Regions from separate parts of the Streptococcus sp. STR1/CE/0325 genome, predicted to be linked through region 2. Evidence: predicted binding sites of a transcription regulator. Region 2 holds the regulator's gene; the other holds the start of a gene.
What was found. The regulator NrdR, encoded in region 2, represses ribonucleotide reductase genes. The targets are predictions, from matches to a motif close to ACACNATATATNGTGT.
Positions count from the first base shown of each region.

Region 1: nrdD (anaerobic ribonucleoside-triphosphate reductase) is a predicted target of NrdR. The motif match lies at 5,401-5,416, and genes of this name have one in related genera.

Region 1 is NZ_AP045018.1:124,455-131,934, forward strand. It holds gene ACZ49W_RS00665 (competence/damage-inducible protein A) at 1-480, shown strand, start outside; partial or broken gene recA (recombinase RecA) at 517-1,558, shown strand; gene spx (transcriptional regulator Spx) at 1,862-2,260, shown strand; gene ACZ49W_RS00680 (IreB family regulatory phosphoprotein) at 2,402-2,671, shown strand; gene ruvX (Holliday junction resolvase RuvX) at 2,668-3,087, shown strand; gene ACZ49W_RS00690 (DUF1292 domain-containing protein) at 3,189-3,491, shown strand; gene ACZ49W_RS00695 (glycosyltransferase family protein) at 3,780-5,369, shown strand; gene nrdD (anaerobic ribonucleoside-triphosphate reductase) at 5,492-7,378, shown strand; gene ACZ49W_RS00705 (hypothetical protein) at 7,401-7,480, shown strand, end outside.
Region 2 is NZ_AP045018.1:1,450,029-1,457,508, forward strand. It holds gene dnaI (primosomal protein DnaI) at 1-854, opposite strand, end outside; gene ACZ49W_RS06975 (DnaD domain protein) at 841-2,022, opposite strand; gene nrdR (transcriptional regulator NrdR) at 2,019-2,495, opposite strand; gene ACZ49W_RS06985 (dihydroorotate oxidase) at 2,704-3,639, opposite strand; gene ACZ49W_RS06990 (MFS transporter) at 3,756-4,730, opposite strand; gene ACZ49W_RS06995 (helix-turn-helix domain-containing protein) at 5,022-5,369, shown strand; gene ACZ49W_RS07000 (Rgg family transcriptional regulator) at 5,390-5,671, shown strand; gene ACZ49W_RS07005 (hypothetical protein) at 5,637-5,843, shown strand; gene ACZ49W_RS07010 (hypothetical protein) at 5,877-6,029, opposite strand; gene ACZ49W_RS07015 (YceD family protein) at 6,149-6,685, opposite strand; gene htpX (zinc metalloprotease HtpX) at 6,703-7,480, opposite strand, start outside.

The DNA.
Region 1 (7,480 bases), 1.3 Mb from region 2:
CTGGCTCAGGTGGTCTATCAGCTTTTGGTAAAAGAGGGCAAAACCTTGAGTGCTGCTGAGAGCCTAACGGGAGGACTGTTTCAAGCGACATTGGTCGCTCAAGCTGGAGCTTCTCAGGTCTTTAAAGGTGGCTTTGTTACTTACAGCATGGAAGAAAAGTCCAAAATGTTGGGGGTTCCTCTAGAAGGCTTGAAGCAACATGGTGTGGTGAGCTCTTTTGCCGCAGAAAAAATGGCCCAAGGGGCAAGGGAAAAAACAGGAGCAGATTTCGCCCTGTCGCTGACGGGAGTAGCTGGTCCAGATGAGCTAGAAGGTCAGGCAGTTGGTACAGTTTATCTAGGTCTAGCCACTCGAGATAAGGTGTTTGCAAAGCGACTGGAGCTGGGTTCTAGGCCTCGGTCAATCCTTCGTGAGATTGCTGTTTTGGAAGGCTTTGACCTCGTACGTCGGGCTTTATTATCCAAGGATAATATGGTATAATAACTAGATAAGTTTTCGCAAGAAAAGGAGACAAGATTGGCTAAAAAGAAAAAACCAAAAAAATTAGAAGAGATTTATAAACGTTACGGAGAAGAGCGAGAAAAAGCGCTCAATAAAGCCCTAGCTAGCATTGAAAAGGACTTTGGTAAGGGATCGATCATGCGTCTTGGGGACCGTGCGGAGCAAAAGGTCAAGGTCATCAGTTCAGGAAGCTTGGCGCTTGATATTGCCCTTGGCGCAGGGGGGTATCCTAAAGGACGGATTATTGAGATTTATGGTCCAGAAAGTTCAGGAAAGACAACCGTTGCCCTCCACGCCGTAGCAGAGGTACAAAGACAAGGTGGAATTGCAGCCTTTATTGATGCGGAGCATGCCCTTGATCCAGCCTATGCAGAAGCGCTCGGAGTTAATATCAAAGACCTCTTCCTCTCACAGCCAGACTCTGGAGAGCAGGGCTTACAGATTGCTGAGCAGTTGATTGACTCAGGAGCGGTAGATTTGGTCGTGATTGACTCGGTAGCAGCCTTGGTGCCACGTGCTGAGATTGATGGTGACATTGGGGACAGTCAGGTGGGCCTACAAGCTCGGATGATGAGTCAGGCTATGCGCAAACTTTCTGCATCGATCAATAAGACCAAGACCATTGCCATTTTCATCAACCAGTTGCGTGAAAAAGTTGGGGTCATGTTTGGTAGTCCAGAAACAACACCAGGTGGTCGGGCGCTCAAATTTTATGCTTCTGTGCGTCTAGATGTCCGTGGTACGACCAATAAAATCGAAGGAACTGGTGAACAAAAAGGTGTTCGTCTAGGACGTGAGACCAAGATTAAGGTCGTGAAAAACAAGATTGCTCCCCCTTTCAAGGAAGCCTTGGTTGACATCATGTATGGCGAAGGGATTTCCAAAACTGGTGAGTTGATTAAGATTGCTGTTGACCTTGATATTATCAAAAAATCTGGTTCATGGTACTCTTACAATGGGGAGAAGATGGGACAAGGAACCGAAAATGTCAAGAAATACTTGATGGAACATCCAGAAATTTACCAAGAAATTGATGACAAGGTCAGAGAACACTATGATTTACCGCTTGCCAAAGAAGGCCATCTTCTTGATGAGGAAGCTACAGCCCTAGCTGCTGGAGAAGATAAGGGCAAGAAAAAATCAAGCAAAAAAGGCAAGAAAAAAGAAGAAGTCGAAGAGGACATCGAAGCAGACGATACTCAAGATGAAGAGGAATTGGTTCTTGATGAGCTAGAGCTCGACTTGGAAGATGATGACGAGTTAGATTTGGAAGATTAAAATCGGTCTAAAGTCCTACTTTCTATTTGACAAAAATATGATATAATGATATTAGCACTGTGATAAGAAAGTGAGAGTGGACATGATTAAAATTTATACGATCTCAAGCTGTACAAGTTGTAAAAAAGCAAAGACTTGGTTAAATGCCCATAAATTGCCCTACAAGGAGCAAAATTTGGCCAAAGAACCCCTCACCAAAGAAGAAATTTTAAATATCTTAATGAAGACTGAAAGTGGTGTGGAGAGCATTGTTTCTTCCAAGAACCGCTATGCTAAGGCACTTAACTGCAATATTGATGACCTTAGTGTGAGTCAGGTTATTGATGTTATTCAGGCAAATCCACGGATTTTGAAAAGTCCCATCCTGATTGATGAAAAGCGCCTTCAAGTCGGTTATAAAGAAGACGATATCAGAGCTTTTCTACCACGTTCGATTCGTAATGTTGAAAATGCAGAAGCGAGATTACGTGCTGCCTTGTAAGAAGAACAAAAGAAGATCAGTTGCTCTGGTCTTCTTTCCTTTGTAACAATAAGATTACGTTTAAAGGGTTCTTCTTGTGTAAAGTTGAAACATAAGGTATAATGTAAGAATAGATTATCATGAGAAAGAAGGTGTACATATATGGGATTCACAAGTGATACCGTAAGATTTCGATTAGATGATAGCAACAAAAAGGAAATCAGTGAAACCTTGACAGCTGTCTATCGCTCATTGGACGAAAAAGGCTATAACCCGATCAATCAAATTGTTGGCTATGTCCTTAGTGGGGATCCTGCTTATGTTCCTCGCTATAATGATGCCAGAAATCAAATTCGCAAATACGAACGTGACGAGATTGTTGAAGAGCTTGTGCGCTATTACCTCAAAGGAAATGGGATTGACAACTTATGAGAATCATGGGATTAGATGTCGGTTCAAAGACAGTCGGTGTGGCTATCAGTGATCCACTAGGGTTTACAGCCCAAGGCCTCGAGATTATTCCCATCAATGAGGAAAAAGAAATCTTTGGCTTAGAGCGTTTAGGTGAAATTATCAAGAGCTATCAGGTTGAAAAGATTGTGATTGGTCTGCCTAAGAACATGAACAATACTAGCGGTCCGCGCGTAGAAGCAAGTCAAGCCTACGGCAAGTTAGTCGAGGAGACTTTTGGTCTTGTCGTTGACTATCAAGATGAGCGTTTGACGACTGTTGAAGCGGAGCGTCTCTTGATTGAACAAGGAGACGTGAGTCGAAATAAACGCAAAAAAGTCATTGATAAGTTAGCCGCTCAGCTGATTTTACAAGGTTATTTGGACCGCTTATTTTAAAGGAGGTGACAGCTATGATTTTCCATCACGGTAACGAAGAAGAACATCAAGAAGAAAACAAAGACTAATGAGGACATCCTCATCAAAGATAGGAGAAAACCATGACACATCATCACGACCACGATCATGAACACGAAGTGATTACCTTAGTGGATGATCAAGGCAATGAAAGTTTATTTGAAATCTTAATGACCATCGATGGTCAAGAAGAATTTGGGAAAAAATATGTTTTACTTGTTCCTGTTGGAGCGAGTGATTCAGACGAAGAAGTGGAGATCCAAGCCTACTCTTACACAGAAAATGAAGACGGTACAGAAGGAGATCTCCAGCCTATTCCTGAAGATGCTGAAGACGAATGGAATATGATCGAAGAAGTCTTCAACAGCTTCCTTGATGAGGGGTAACAGTCAATTTTTTGACACCTTTTTAAAGAGAGAGAATCATTTGGTTCTCTCTTTTTTATATTTATAGCAGTAGGAGAGGACTTGGTTTTCCCATCGTTTTTCGAATAGAAAAGTATGAGAAAAAGACCAGTTAGTCAAGAAGAAGCTTTGTTTTTGAAAGATTATGACAAAAAAACTTATCACACCTTTAAAGAGCTTAAAAAATATGCTAGGATTTGTAAGAAATTGACGAAATGCTAAAATTTTGAGATACTGGAAGAAGAACATTATTGAAAATGAGGTATCTATGTGAAAGAACATGAAGAAGAGAAGGTTGACGTGCCTTCTTCACCATATAGACGTAGTCGTAGGGAGCGTCAAAGACCGGTCAAAGAAACAACAAAACACGAACGCCCAAGAGGCTTGGGGATGCATTATCGACCGTCTGGTTGGGAGCCGTTTTATCTCTTGTTGGCAAGTCTTTTAGCGGCTGCTTTGGGTGTTTTACCAAGTGTGTTTCATCTGGAAACAGCGAACTATTCTGAGCAGCTCTATACTGGTTTGATGTTTGCAAAGGGAAGCCTTCTTCCTTATAGTGATTTGTTTGCGACAGGTGGATTTTTGTATTATGCGGTGTTAGCAGCGAGTCAGATTTTGGGGTCTTCTCTCTGGATGCTCTTGCCCTTATTTTTAGCCCTTTATGTTTCAGGAACGTATCTGTATCGTTTGCTTGCCCAGTTGAGTAATCAAGCTAGCTTGGCTTTTGCAGGGACCTTGTTGTTTTATCTGTTTAATGCGACTCTAGGATTTGGCGGGGTCTATCCCATTCAGTTGGCACAGCCCTTTGTCTTGATTGGTTTGCATTTTTTGGCCAAATTCCTCAGTCAAGACACACCAGACGAATCCTTTATCCTGTATGGGCTTTTGAGTGCGGTTAGTATTTTAATCGAACCACGAACACTTTTTGTTTGGGGCTTGTCGCTTCTTGTGATGATAGGTTACTCTTTTTACAAGCGTCAAGTGGCTAGAGGGGTTTATCGCCTGCTTGCCATGTTACTAGGGGCGGTTGTGGTCTATTATGGGGTGGGGTATTTTATTCTCAATTTCCAAATCTTGACCCCTTCTCTTTCTCAGGCTTACGGTCAACACCTTTTCACCTTACCGGTGCAAAATGAAGATTTACTCTTTAGTCTTGGCTATCAGCTCTTGCTCTTTGTGCTGATGGGTGGGCTATTTGGAATGTTTGGGTTTTGGTCACATTGGCGAGAAACCAGCACCTTAAAGAGTCTTAAGATCTTGCTCTTTGTCCTCCTTCTGGTCTTTTTAGGCTATGCCTTAGGTTCAAGAACTTTCTCACCAGTCCAAGCACTGGATTACCTACCGTATAGCTTGCTTTTGACTGCATTTTATGTGCAAGGAAAGGGCAAACGACAGAGCAGCTCTCATCGTCAAGTGTCTTCGGTAACGTGGACGTCCTTTGGTGGCTGGATGCGAGCGTGTCTGTATTTGCCTTATCTGCTTTTGATCTTAGCCCTTGGTCAACAATTGATCCCACAAGTCTTAGGCTACAATCTCATTGAGGAGCGGACAGCTCTAGCTCAGACACTAAACGATAAGGTGAAGAAAAATCAGACCTTATCTGTCTGGAATACCAGTGCTCAAGTGTATCAAGAAACAGGTTTGCCATCCAGTTCACCATTTAGTGTGATGACGACTTATGCTAGCTTACCCGAGTATCAATCAGCCGTAGAGGATGCCTTTTTGCAAAATAAGGCGACCTATCTGGTCATCAATCAACAGATTAGCCTTCCTGATTCTCTATCACGTGATTTAAAAGAACATTATCAAAAGGTAGATACGAATGGCATCACCCAATTTACCCTTTATCAGCTGAAGTAAAATCAATATCTTGTGTTTTGAAGAAAAAGAAACACAAGATATTGATTTTTTTTGAGAAAGTATTATAATAGACTTTGTGAATGACAAAACAAAGCGCTTTAGAAAAGGAGGCTGAAACTGCGATGACAAGAATAGATGTAGAACAAGAGCCAGCCTTAAAAGAGGCGATTCTATCCGAACTTTCTGCCTTGATGGCAAAAGAAGAAGCCGTGGTTAATGAAAATGCCAATAAGGATAGTCAGGTCTTTCATACCTTACGCGATTTGACAGCAGGGGCGGTGGCTAAAGCCATCGGATTAGCCCAGTTGCCAAAGGCCGTCCGAGAAGCTCACGAATCGGGTGATTTGCATTTTCACGATTTGGATTATAGCCCTTATACTCCGATGACGAATTGTTGCTTGATTGATTTTAAGGGCATGTTTGAAAAGGGCTTTAAGATTGGCAATGCCCAAGTCACTTCTCCAAAATCCATTCAAACAGCCACGGCTCAGATGGCTCAAATCATTGCCAATGTTGCCTCATCACAATATGGTGGTTGTTCGGCTGACCGGGTGGATGAGGTGTTAGCGCCTTATGCCAAGATGAATTTTCACAAGCACCTAAAAGAGGCGAAGCGTTGGGTGTCTTTGGACCAGCAAGAGGCTTATGCTTATGAAAAGACTAAAAAAGATATCTACGATGCTATGCAGAGTTTGGAGTATGAGATCAATACGCTCTTTTCCTCCAATGGTCAAACCCCTTTTACGTCCTTGGGATTTGGTTTGGGTGAGGATTGGTTTTCAAGAGAGATCCAAAAAGCTATTTTAACCATTCGCATGGAAGGGCTTGGTGAGAGCAAGCGAACCGCTATTTTTCCAAAGTTGATTTTCACCCTCAAGCGTGGGCTAAATCTGGAGGAAGGTTCGCCTAACTATGACATCAAGCAGCTAGCTCTTAGGTGTGCGACTAAGCGCATGTATCCAGATGTCTTGTCTTATGATCAGATTGTTTCTTTGACGGGGTCGTTCAAAGTGCCCATGGGTTGTCGTTCTTTCTTGCAAGGCTGGCAGGATGAAAATGGCAAGGAAGTCAATGCTGGTCGGATGAACTTAGGAGTCGTGACTCTCAATCTGCCACGATTAGCTTTAAAAGCCAAGGGGAATTTGGCTGTGTTTTGGTCGGATTTTGAGAATTTGCTGGACTTAGCCAAGGAGGCTTTGGTTTACCGGATTGGACGGGTCAAGGAAGCCAAACCACAAAATGCCCCTATTTTGTACCAATATGGTGCCTTTGGTGTAGCTCTTCGTGATGATGAGAGTGTGGATAGTTTGTTTAATCAGCACAGGGCAACCATTTCTCTGGGTTATATCGGTCTTTATGAAGTGGCGACGCTTTTTTATGGTCCTAATTGGGAAAAAGATGCTGCGGCTAAGGAATTGACGCTAGAGATTATCCGAAAGATGAAGTCCTTTTGTGAGACGTGCTCAGCTACTTATGATTATCATTTTTCCGTTTATTCTACGCCGTCAGAGAGCTTAACAGACCGTTTTTGTAGGCTTGATACAGACCGCTTTGGTTTGGTTCAGGATATCACGGATAAGGGCTACTATACCAATAGTTTTCATTATGATGTGAGGAAAAATCCAACGCCTTTTGAGAAATTAGATTTTGAAAAAGACTATCCCAAAGCAGGCGCAACGGGAGGCTTTATTCATTATTGTGAATACCCTGTTTTGCAACAAAATCCTAAGGCGCTTGAAGCGGTGTGGGATTACGCCTATGATCGGGTGGGCTATCTTGGAACCAATACGCCCATTGACCATTGTGAGTTGTGCGGATTTGAAGGTGAGTTTGAGCCGACAGCACGTGGTTTTCGCTGTCCTTCTTGTGGCAACACCGATCCAAAGACTGTTGATGTGGTCAAACGAACCTGCGGTTATTTAGGCAATCCGCAGGCACGTCCCATGGTCGCAGGCAGGCATAAGGAAATTACAGCGCGTGTCAAACACATGAACAGCTCATCACTTTAAATAGAATAGAAAGGAAAGAAAAATGGGAAAATACCAATTAGATGACAAAGGGAAACGTCAGGTCGAGCGCTTTCATGAGAAACACTCCACAGGCAGATCTGA
Region 2 (7,480 bases):
AGAAAGCGAATACGCTCCATGACCCGCTTGGCCTGCCAGCTTTCTTCACTACCTCTGACATCGGCTAATTTTTGTTCCAAGTCTGCTAAACTATAATTAGAGGTGAAAAAGGTCGGCAACTCCTCCAGCATGCGGTACTGCAAGATGACCTGCAAGACCTCATCACGCAACCAAGAACTGGACTGCTCCGCTCCAATATCATCCAAAATCAGAACTTCTGCACTCTTAACCTTATCAATCTCTTCTTTGACCTTGTTATCGGTGATGGCATGCTTGATGTCCACCGCAAAACTAGGAAAATGTAAGAAAGTCGTTGAAACCCCTTTTCTCTTCGACAACTCATGGGCAAAAGCAGCCAACATAAAAGACTTACCGATTCCCATATCACCGTAGAGGTAAATCCCCTTAGAGTCTTTTTCGTAGTCTGCCACCCAGTCAATCAACTGACCTAAGATTTCCTCGCGATTACGATCATCCCAGTCAATATCCTGAAAGCTGATGTGGCGATAAGACTTGGGCAGATTGATGAGCTGGATGCGGTTTTCCACCTCTTGGTTCAGCGCATAATCCCTGTGTTCCTTGGTTTCACGATAAGACACATCCGCATAGCCTTCATTCATCACAAGAATAGGCTCGTAACCCTTGGCGCTGTAATCAGACGCTCCTTCGTCAAACCGCCTTTTTTCCACCAAATATTGGTTAAACTTAGGGAGGCTCCTTGTCACTTCTTGGCTCGTCAGCTCATGCTCAGTGATAAAGGCAGCAATCACAGGCTGTGAGAGAATCTGCTCCTCAAGAACTCTCAAGCTGGCTCTAACTTGAGTATTTCCTAAATGCTGGTCAATCTTTTGCATCCTCACCCTCCTCTAAGCGTGCTAGTTTGGCTTGTTTTTTCATTTCCAAGGCTTCTTTTTCCGCCTCGGTGGTCTGGTTGACGTAGTTTGGATTGCTCCAGTCTGGCACATTGCTGGCCTTTTTCTTGGTGCTAGCTCTTGGCTTTCTTGGTTTCTTTTGGCTGGTTTCTTCTCTGGTTTTTCGCAAATACACCAAGCCATCTTGAGCGGTTTTCACCCCTTGGTAAGCCATATCATTGGCTACTTTTTTGAAAAAGGTCACATTCAAATTTGCTGAATCCACCCGCTCAAAACTATAAAGGAGAAGCAAATTAATCACTTCATCCAAAAAACCTTGCGCCACTAAGCTATCAACCGCCTTGGTCTCACTCGCCACAACTTGAGCGTGTCTGGTTTGCTTGATCTGGGCGAGAAGATCTCTTGGACTAACCCCCTTAACCGCTCGAAAAATCTTCTCTTCTTGAGAAGACAAACTACTTAGAGAAGGCTTCGCCTGCAACTGCGCCACTAGCCGTGACACTTGAAGCACCTGCTGATAGGCGGTTTCCTTGGCCAAGCGGTAAAGCTCTAACCAGTTGAGCCCTTCTTGCTCCATGAGCTGATAAAGCGCCAAGACATCCGTGCGCTCCTCCTTAAAGACTAAGCCATCTTGTTTCATGCGATTTTTAAAAGCATCAAGGGGAAAATCATGCTTGGGATGAGGGCGTTTAGGCGCCACTTGACCTTCTGCTGAAAATACTTCTGAAAAGGATTTGGAAATATTTTCCAGTCCTTGCGGTTCTTGATAGCTCAGGCTTTTAATGGTAGTTTCCGTTAATTTTCCCTGTAAGAGGCGCAGATAAACAGGATGTGCGACAAACTCTTCTGGTTTGATGGGCGTTTTCAACTCGATCACATAACGAGACTGATTTTTTTGATACAAGCACACCAAATCAAGGGCAGTCAAAACTGCCAAGGCCTCTTGAAAGGCGGTAAAGTTCACCCCCAAGTGATCCATGAGGTAGATAAAACGGTGCTCCTCCGCCCCATCATCAAAAAAGACCACAAGATACTGGTAGAGAGCCAGCGCATCTCTTCCCATGATGGGAAGGTAGCACTTGATGAGACTGTTGGCATCAAGACTGACTTGATTGTGCTTTATGTAGGTAAAAGAATCACTCGATCTCATGGTCGCTTGCTCTTACTCCTCACTCGCTGGGTGATTTGCCGCAAGAGCTCCTCAATCTCATCAACATCCTTAAAGCTCTTATAAACACTGGCAAAACGCACATACGTAATCTCATCTAGCTCTGCTAGCTCATCCATAACGAGATTACCAATGACCTCTGTTGCCACCTCACTATCATAGTCCATGCGCACCTTGCGCTCAATACGGTTGATGACCTTTTCAATATCACTGCTGGACACTGGACGTTTCTGGGCACTTTGAATAATCCCATTTAAAATCTTGTCCCTTGAAAATTGCTCCCTCGTGCCATCTTTTTTGACCACAAGAAGCGGCAGCTCCTCCACTCGCTCAAAGGTCGTAAAACGGGTCTGACAATCATCACAAGCCCGCCTTCGCCTAATGGTATAGCCATCTTCTGCTTGCCTACTATCCACTACACTGGATTTATTCCCGTGACATTTTGGACAACGCAAATCACTCACCTCTTTTCTTTTTGACCTTATCTTATCATTATAGCATATTTTATGGCAATAGAAAAGCAAGCCAAAAGGCTTGCACGCACACCGGCTATATCTCGTCATTTAATAACTTATTTATTCATGATGGACTTAGTTCGTATATAAATTAAACAAATAGATAAAGACACATTTCTTTTTCTCACCAGCCATCGATGACTTTATTCTATATAACATAGCGCAATTTCCCGCGGAAATCATCGAGAGTCTGGTAACCTTTTTCTGCCATGATAGCTTGTAATTCTGCTGTGATACGAGCAAACGCAGCGATTCCTTCTTTGTGGAGAGTTGTTCCAATCTGAACCATACTCGCTCCACAAAGAATATGCTCAAAAGCATCACGACCGTTCAATACACCACCCGTTCCAATGATTTGAATTTCTGGCTTCAAACGTTGGTAAAAGGCGTGAACATTAGCAAGCGCTGTTGGTTTAATATACTCACCGCCAATTCCTCCAAAACCATTCTTAGGACGAATAACCACCGATTCATCCTCAATGTATAAGCCGTTCCCAATAGAATTCACACAATTCACAAAAGCCAGTGGAAATTGATTAAAAATAGCTGCAGCCTGATCAAAGTGCACCATGTCAAAATAAGGAGGAAGCTTGATTCCCAATGGTTTTGTAAAATAGCTAAAAACATCTTTTAAAATCTGTTCAGTCGTTTCAAAATCATAAGCAATTTGGGGCTTGCCTGGTACGTTTGGACAAGATAAATTTAATTCTGTCAATCCCTTAAAAGAGCTTGCTTCAACCTGTTTTAAAATGGTGTGCGTTTCTTCCTGAGACATACCAACTAGAGATAAAAAGAACGTTCGTTCTGGTTCTTTTTCTTGTAAATCCAGTAGATAATTCAGATAATAATCCAAACCTTGATTGGGAAGCCCCATCGAATTGATTGAGCCAAGTGGCACATCCTGATAACGAGGTTCAGGATTTCCCTCACGAAATTCTAAAGTTGCCGTCTTGGTTACAAATGTCCCAGCTACCGAGTTTTTTACTTCCTCTAGCTCTTCAATCGTCATACAAGCAACTCCTGCTGCATTCATCAGGCAATTTTCAAAAGAAAATCCTGCAATATTTGTCTTAGTTGATACCATATGTTCCTCCTAAATACTCATTTTCTTCATTTTATCATAAAAAGCACCTAAAAAATACTTTTAAGCGCCTTTCTATCTCTATCAGCCCAAAGGCTTGCGGGGTGGGAGGGAAACTATCATTTCTCCAAAGACTGATTCAAAGGGCTAAGATAGCCAAAGACCCCTGCCAAAAAACGGATGAGACCTGCTAGAAGAATGAGAGTTGGAATCGAAATATCCTTAGAAACCAGATAACCGCCTAAGTAAGCGCCTAGAGGGATGGATAGGTAAGAAATCATCCGTGTCACACTGATGACCCGACCAAGCATAGCCTTGGGAACAATGCTTTGCCTAAGGGTAAAGTAAGTCACAACATTGACACTGCCACAAAGATTGGTCATGGCTAAGATGACACCCAGATACCAAAGAGACCCTGAAAGAGGAAGGAGAAGGGTGAACAAGCCTGCACTCATGGTACTTAGCGCAATAATCTTCCCTGCTTGATACTGTCCATCTAGTCTAGCGGCTAAGAGCGAACCCAAAATCGCACCTAGACCTGCTAAAGAAAGGATAAGACCATAGTCAAATGCACTGTAGCCCAAAGTTTTGGTGAGATAGTAAATGAGATTGGCTTGAAAGAGATGAATGCCAAAATTGGTCATCAAAAACAAAAGAGAGCCTGATAAAATCACCCTATCCTTGTAAAGATAGGTAAAACCAGAAACCAAGGTCTGAACCACATTTTCCGAAGAGCTTTTGATCGGTTTTTCCCCTTGGATAAACAAGACCAAAAGCCCTGCCACTAAAAAGAAAATGAGATTAAACCAGAGCAAACGATAAGGCGACACCAAGGTCATCAAACCACCACTAACCATAGGACCGATGATGTTTAAGCCATTATCAATAAGTTGAATCTCAGAATTAGCTCTCGCAATGTGATCTTTTGTCACCAACTCTGGCAGTAAACTATGAAAAGACGGATGCACCAAGGGTTCAACGCTAGCTAACAAAAAGGCAAGAAGATAAATGTGGAATAAATGAAGAGAGGGCTGATGCAACTGTTGAATCAGTAGCCACAAAAAGACCAAGGATAAGAGATGACCAAAAGCAATGACTCAATTTTTCCGATAGTGATCCGCTAAAATACCCCCAAATAAGGAAAAAAAGAGCCAAGGTAAAAAGGAAATCCCATACAAGGTCGCCATGTGAAAGGCAGAACCCGTTTTTTGTAAGACAATAAAGGGAAGCGCTAGCTTTCGCAACCAATCGCCCGTGTTTGAAATAAGAAACGATAAGACTTCGTCATAAGACCCTCCTAAAATTGTTTTAGTTGACTCCTACTCATTCTAGCACTATACTAAAATTATCCATTATTTTGTCATATAGGGTAAAAAGGAGAGGACATGATCGGAAAAACCTTACGCTATTTCAGAACATCTCAGTCATTGACCCTTGAGCAGGTTTGCCAAAATCTGATGACCGTTGCCTTTCTATCAAAGGTGGAACGCGGTTTATCAGATATTTCCACTCGCAATTTTATGCTGCTGCTAGATAGGCTTGGCGTTAACATCATCGAATTTATGTACGTCTATCAGTCTTTTCAAGAAAAAGAGCAGCTCTCCATTAGCCAACTGCACACACAAGTTAGCGATCAGCAACTCTCCAACTTGGAGCAAATGCTAGAAACCAAAAGATACCAAGGTATTTTTCAGATCCCGACCTGTCCGTTCTTCTCATCAAACTCCTCCTAGGCCGCAGTAAAGCAGAGCCTATTTCTCCTCTTGAATTGGAACACATTCACCAATATCTCATGTCCTTAGACAATTGGACCCTTCACGACCTCTATCTCTACTGCCAAGCCATGCCTTTTTATCAGCATGAACACATGATTGCCCTGTCAACCCTAGCTCTAAACATCTGCAAGCGTTACTACCAGACCATTGACTGGGGCTTTTCCCCTATCTATATGCTCCTCAATAACACCATCCTGCTCTGTCTTGATGAAAATGACCAAGCCAATGCTCAAAATAAAAGAACTCGTCGCCCTTTTTGATTACCAGTATCGGGATAAAAAGACAGCTCTAGCTCAACTGACCCAGATCTTATCCACTATTTCTTTTATCGATGATAACGGTCCTGTCTATGAACAGTCCAAGCAAGAACTCGCTAAAAGGCTCGCTCCTGATGATTTTAAGCAGATGATGACCGCACACAAAAACCACTAGAACAACTTGGCTCTAGTGGCTTTTCTTATAACATCATTTGAAACTTTCCTTATCCCAATAGATTATCAGCATAAGTCCAGCAAGTCCTATCTTAAATAATCCACTGATGTAAGAGCCTTGCGCCATTTTCTTTAGTCCATAGAAAAAGAGGACAAAGCAACAACCAATCAAAAGCCATCGTTTCATCGCTACTCCTTAACCATCTTACAAAAGGAGCGAGACAAAAATCGGTCATTTCAAAGAAATGCGATTTTTCCTCACTCTCTTGTTTTTAGGTTCGGGCTAAAACTGTTCACTGAACAGTTTTACTCTTCATCAAACAAACCAGTGAGACTGGCAAAAGGGTTATTTTCTTCTTTTTTAGCTTGTTTCATGGTTTCGTAGTCGCTTTGGCTTATAACAGACCAGTTGCCACCTGATGGGAGGCTTTGACTGGTCTTTTCCTCTTCGGTGAGGACCTGCATGGGAATCGAAAGCAAAATGTTATCCATGACGCTTTCTTCTAGGTCAATGCGATCTCCCTCTAAGATGAGAACCAAGTCCTCATCCACCAAGGTTTGGTTTTCAGCCACATCGGCTTTTTCAATGAAGACTTCATTAACAGGGTAGTCTTCTTTTTGTTCTACGGGTTCTAGCGAACGGCTAGAAGCAAGGGTGATGGTATAGCTAAGCTCATAATCAAGAAGGTAGAGCGCACCACTTTTGGTCACTTTTCCCTTGGCATGGATGGGAGTGATGGCTAGGATTTCAGGATTGCGCTCTTTTAGCGCTTCTCCTAGAGACAGGGTCTCATCAAAGGCGAGGCCATCTGCTTGTTTTCTAATCTCACTGAGGTAAAACACGGGGGATTCCTTTCTTTTTACATGTGTTTGAGGCGTTCAATCCGATCATCGAGTGGCGGATGGGTATAAAAGAGATGCTGAAGAGCGCCTGATTTTTTAGGGTCATTGATATAAAGGGCACTGCTGGCATCATCGACTGGGTGATCCATAGGGCTAGAGGTCTTGAGTTTTTCAAGCGCCTTGATAAGTCCATAGGGATTTCTGGTCAGCTCAACGGAGCTGGCATCCGCCAGATACTCGCGTTGCCTTGAGATAGCGAGCTGCACGAGGCTTGCCGCTAGAGGCGCTAGGACAATGGTCACAATAGAGAGAACCAAGACAAGAACGCCCTCCACTCCATTATCCTTGTTGTCATTGCTGCGTCTTCTATTGCCACCACCATACCACATCATCCGACCTGCCATACTGGAAATCAAGGCAACAGCACTGGTCAAAGCAACGGCAATGGTGGAGATGCGAATGTCATAGTTTCGGATGTGGCTGACTTCGTGTCCGATAACCCCTTCTAGTTCCTCACGATTCATGACCGCTAATAGACCTGTGGTCACAGCAACCGCCGCATTTTCAGGGCTAGAACCCGTCGCAAAGGCATTGAGCGATGGATCATCAACGATATAGACCTTGGGCATAGGAATCCTCGCCACCATAGCCATATCCTCAACAATATGATAGAGGTCTGGTGCCTCTGCTTCACTGACTTCACGCGCCTGATTCATGGCCATAACGACGCTGGTGGACTGAAAAATCATGCTAAAGGCATAAATAGCCCCGATGATGGCAGCAATCGCCACCCCA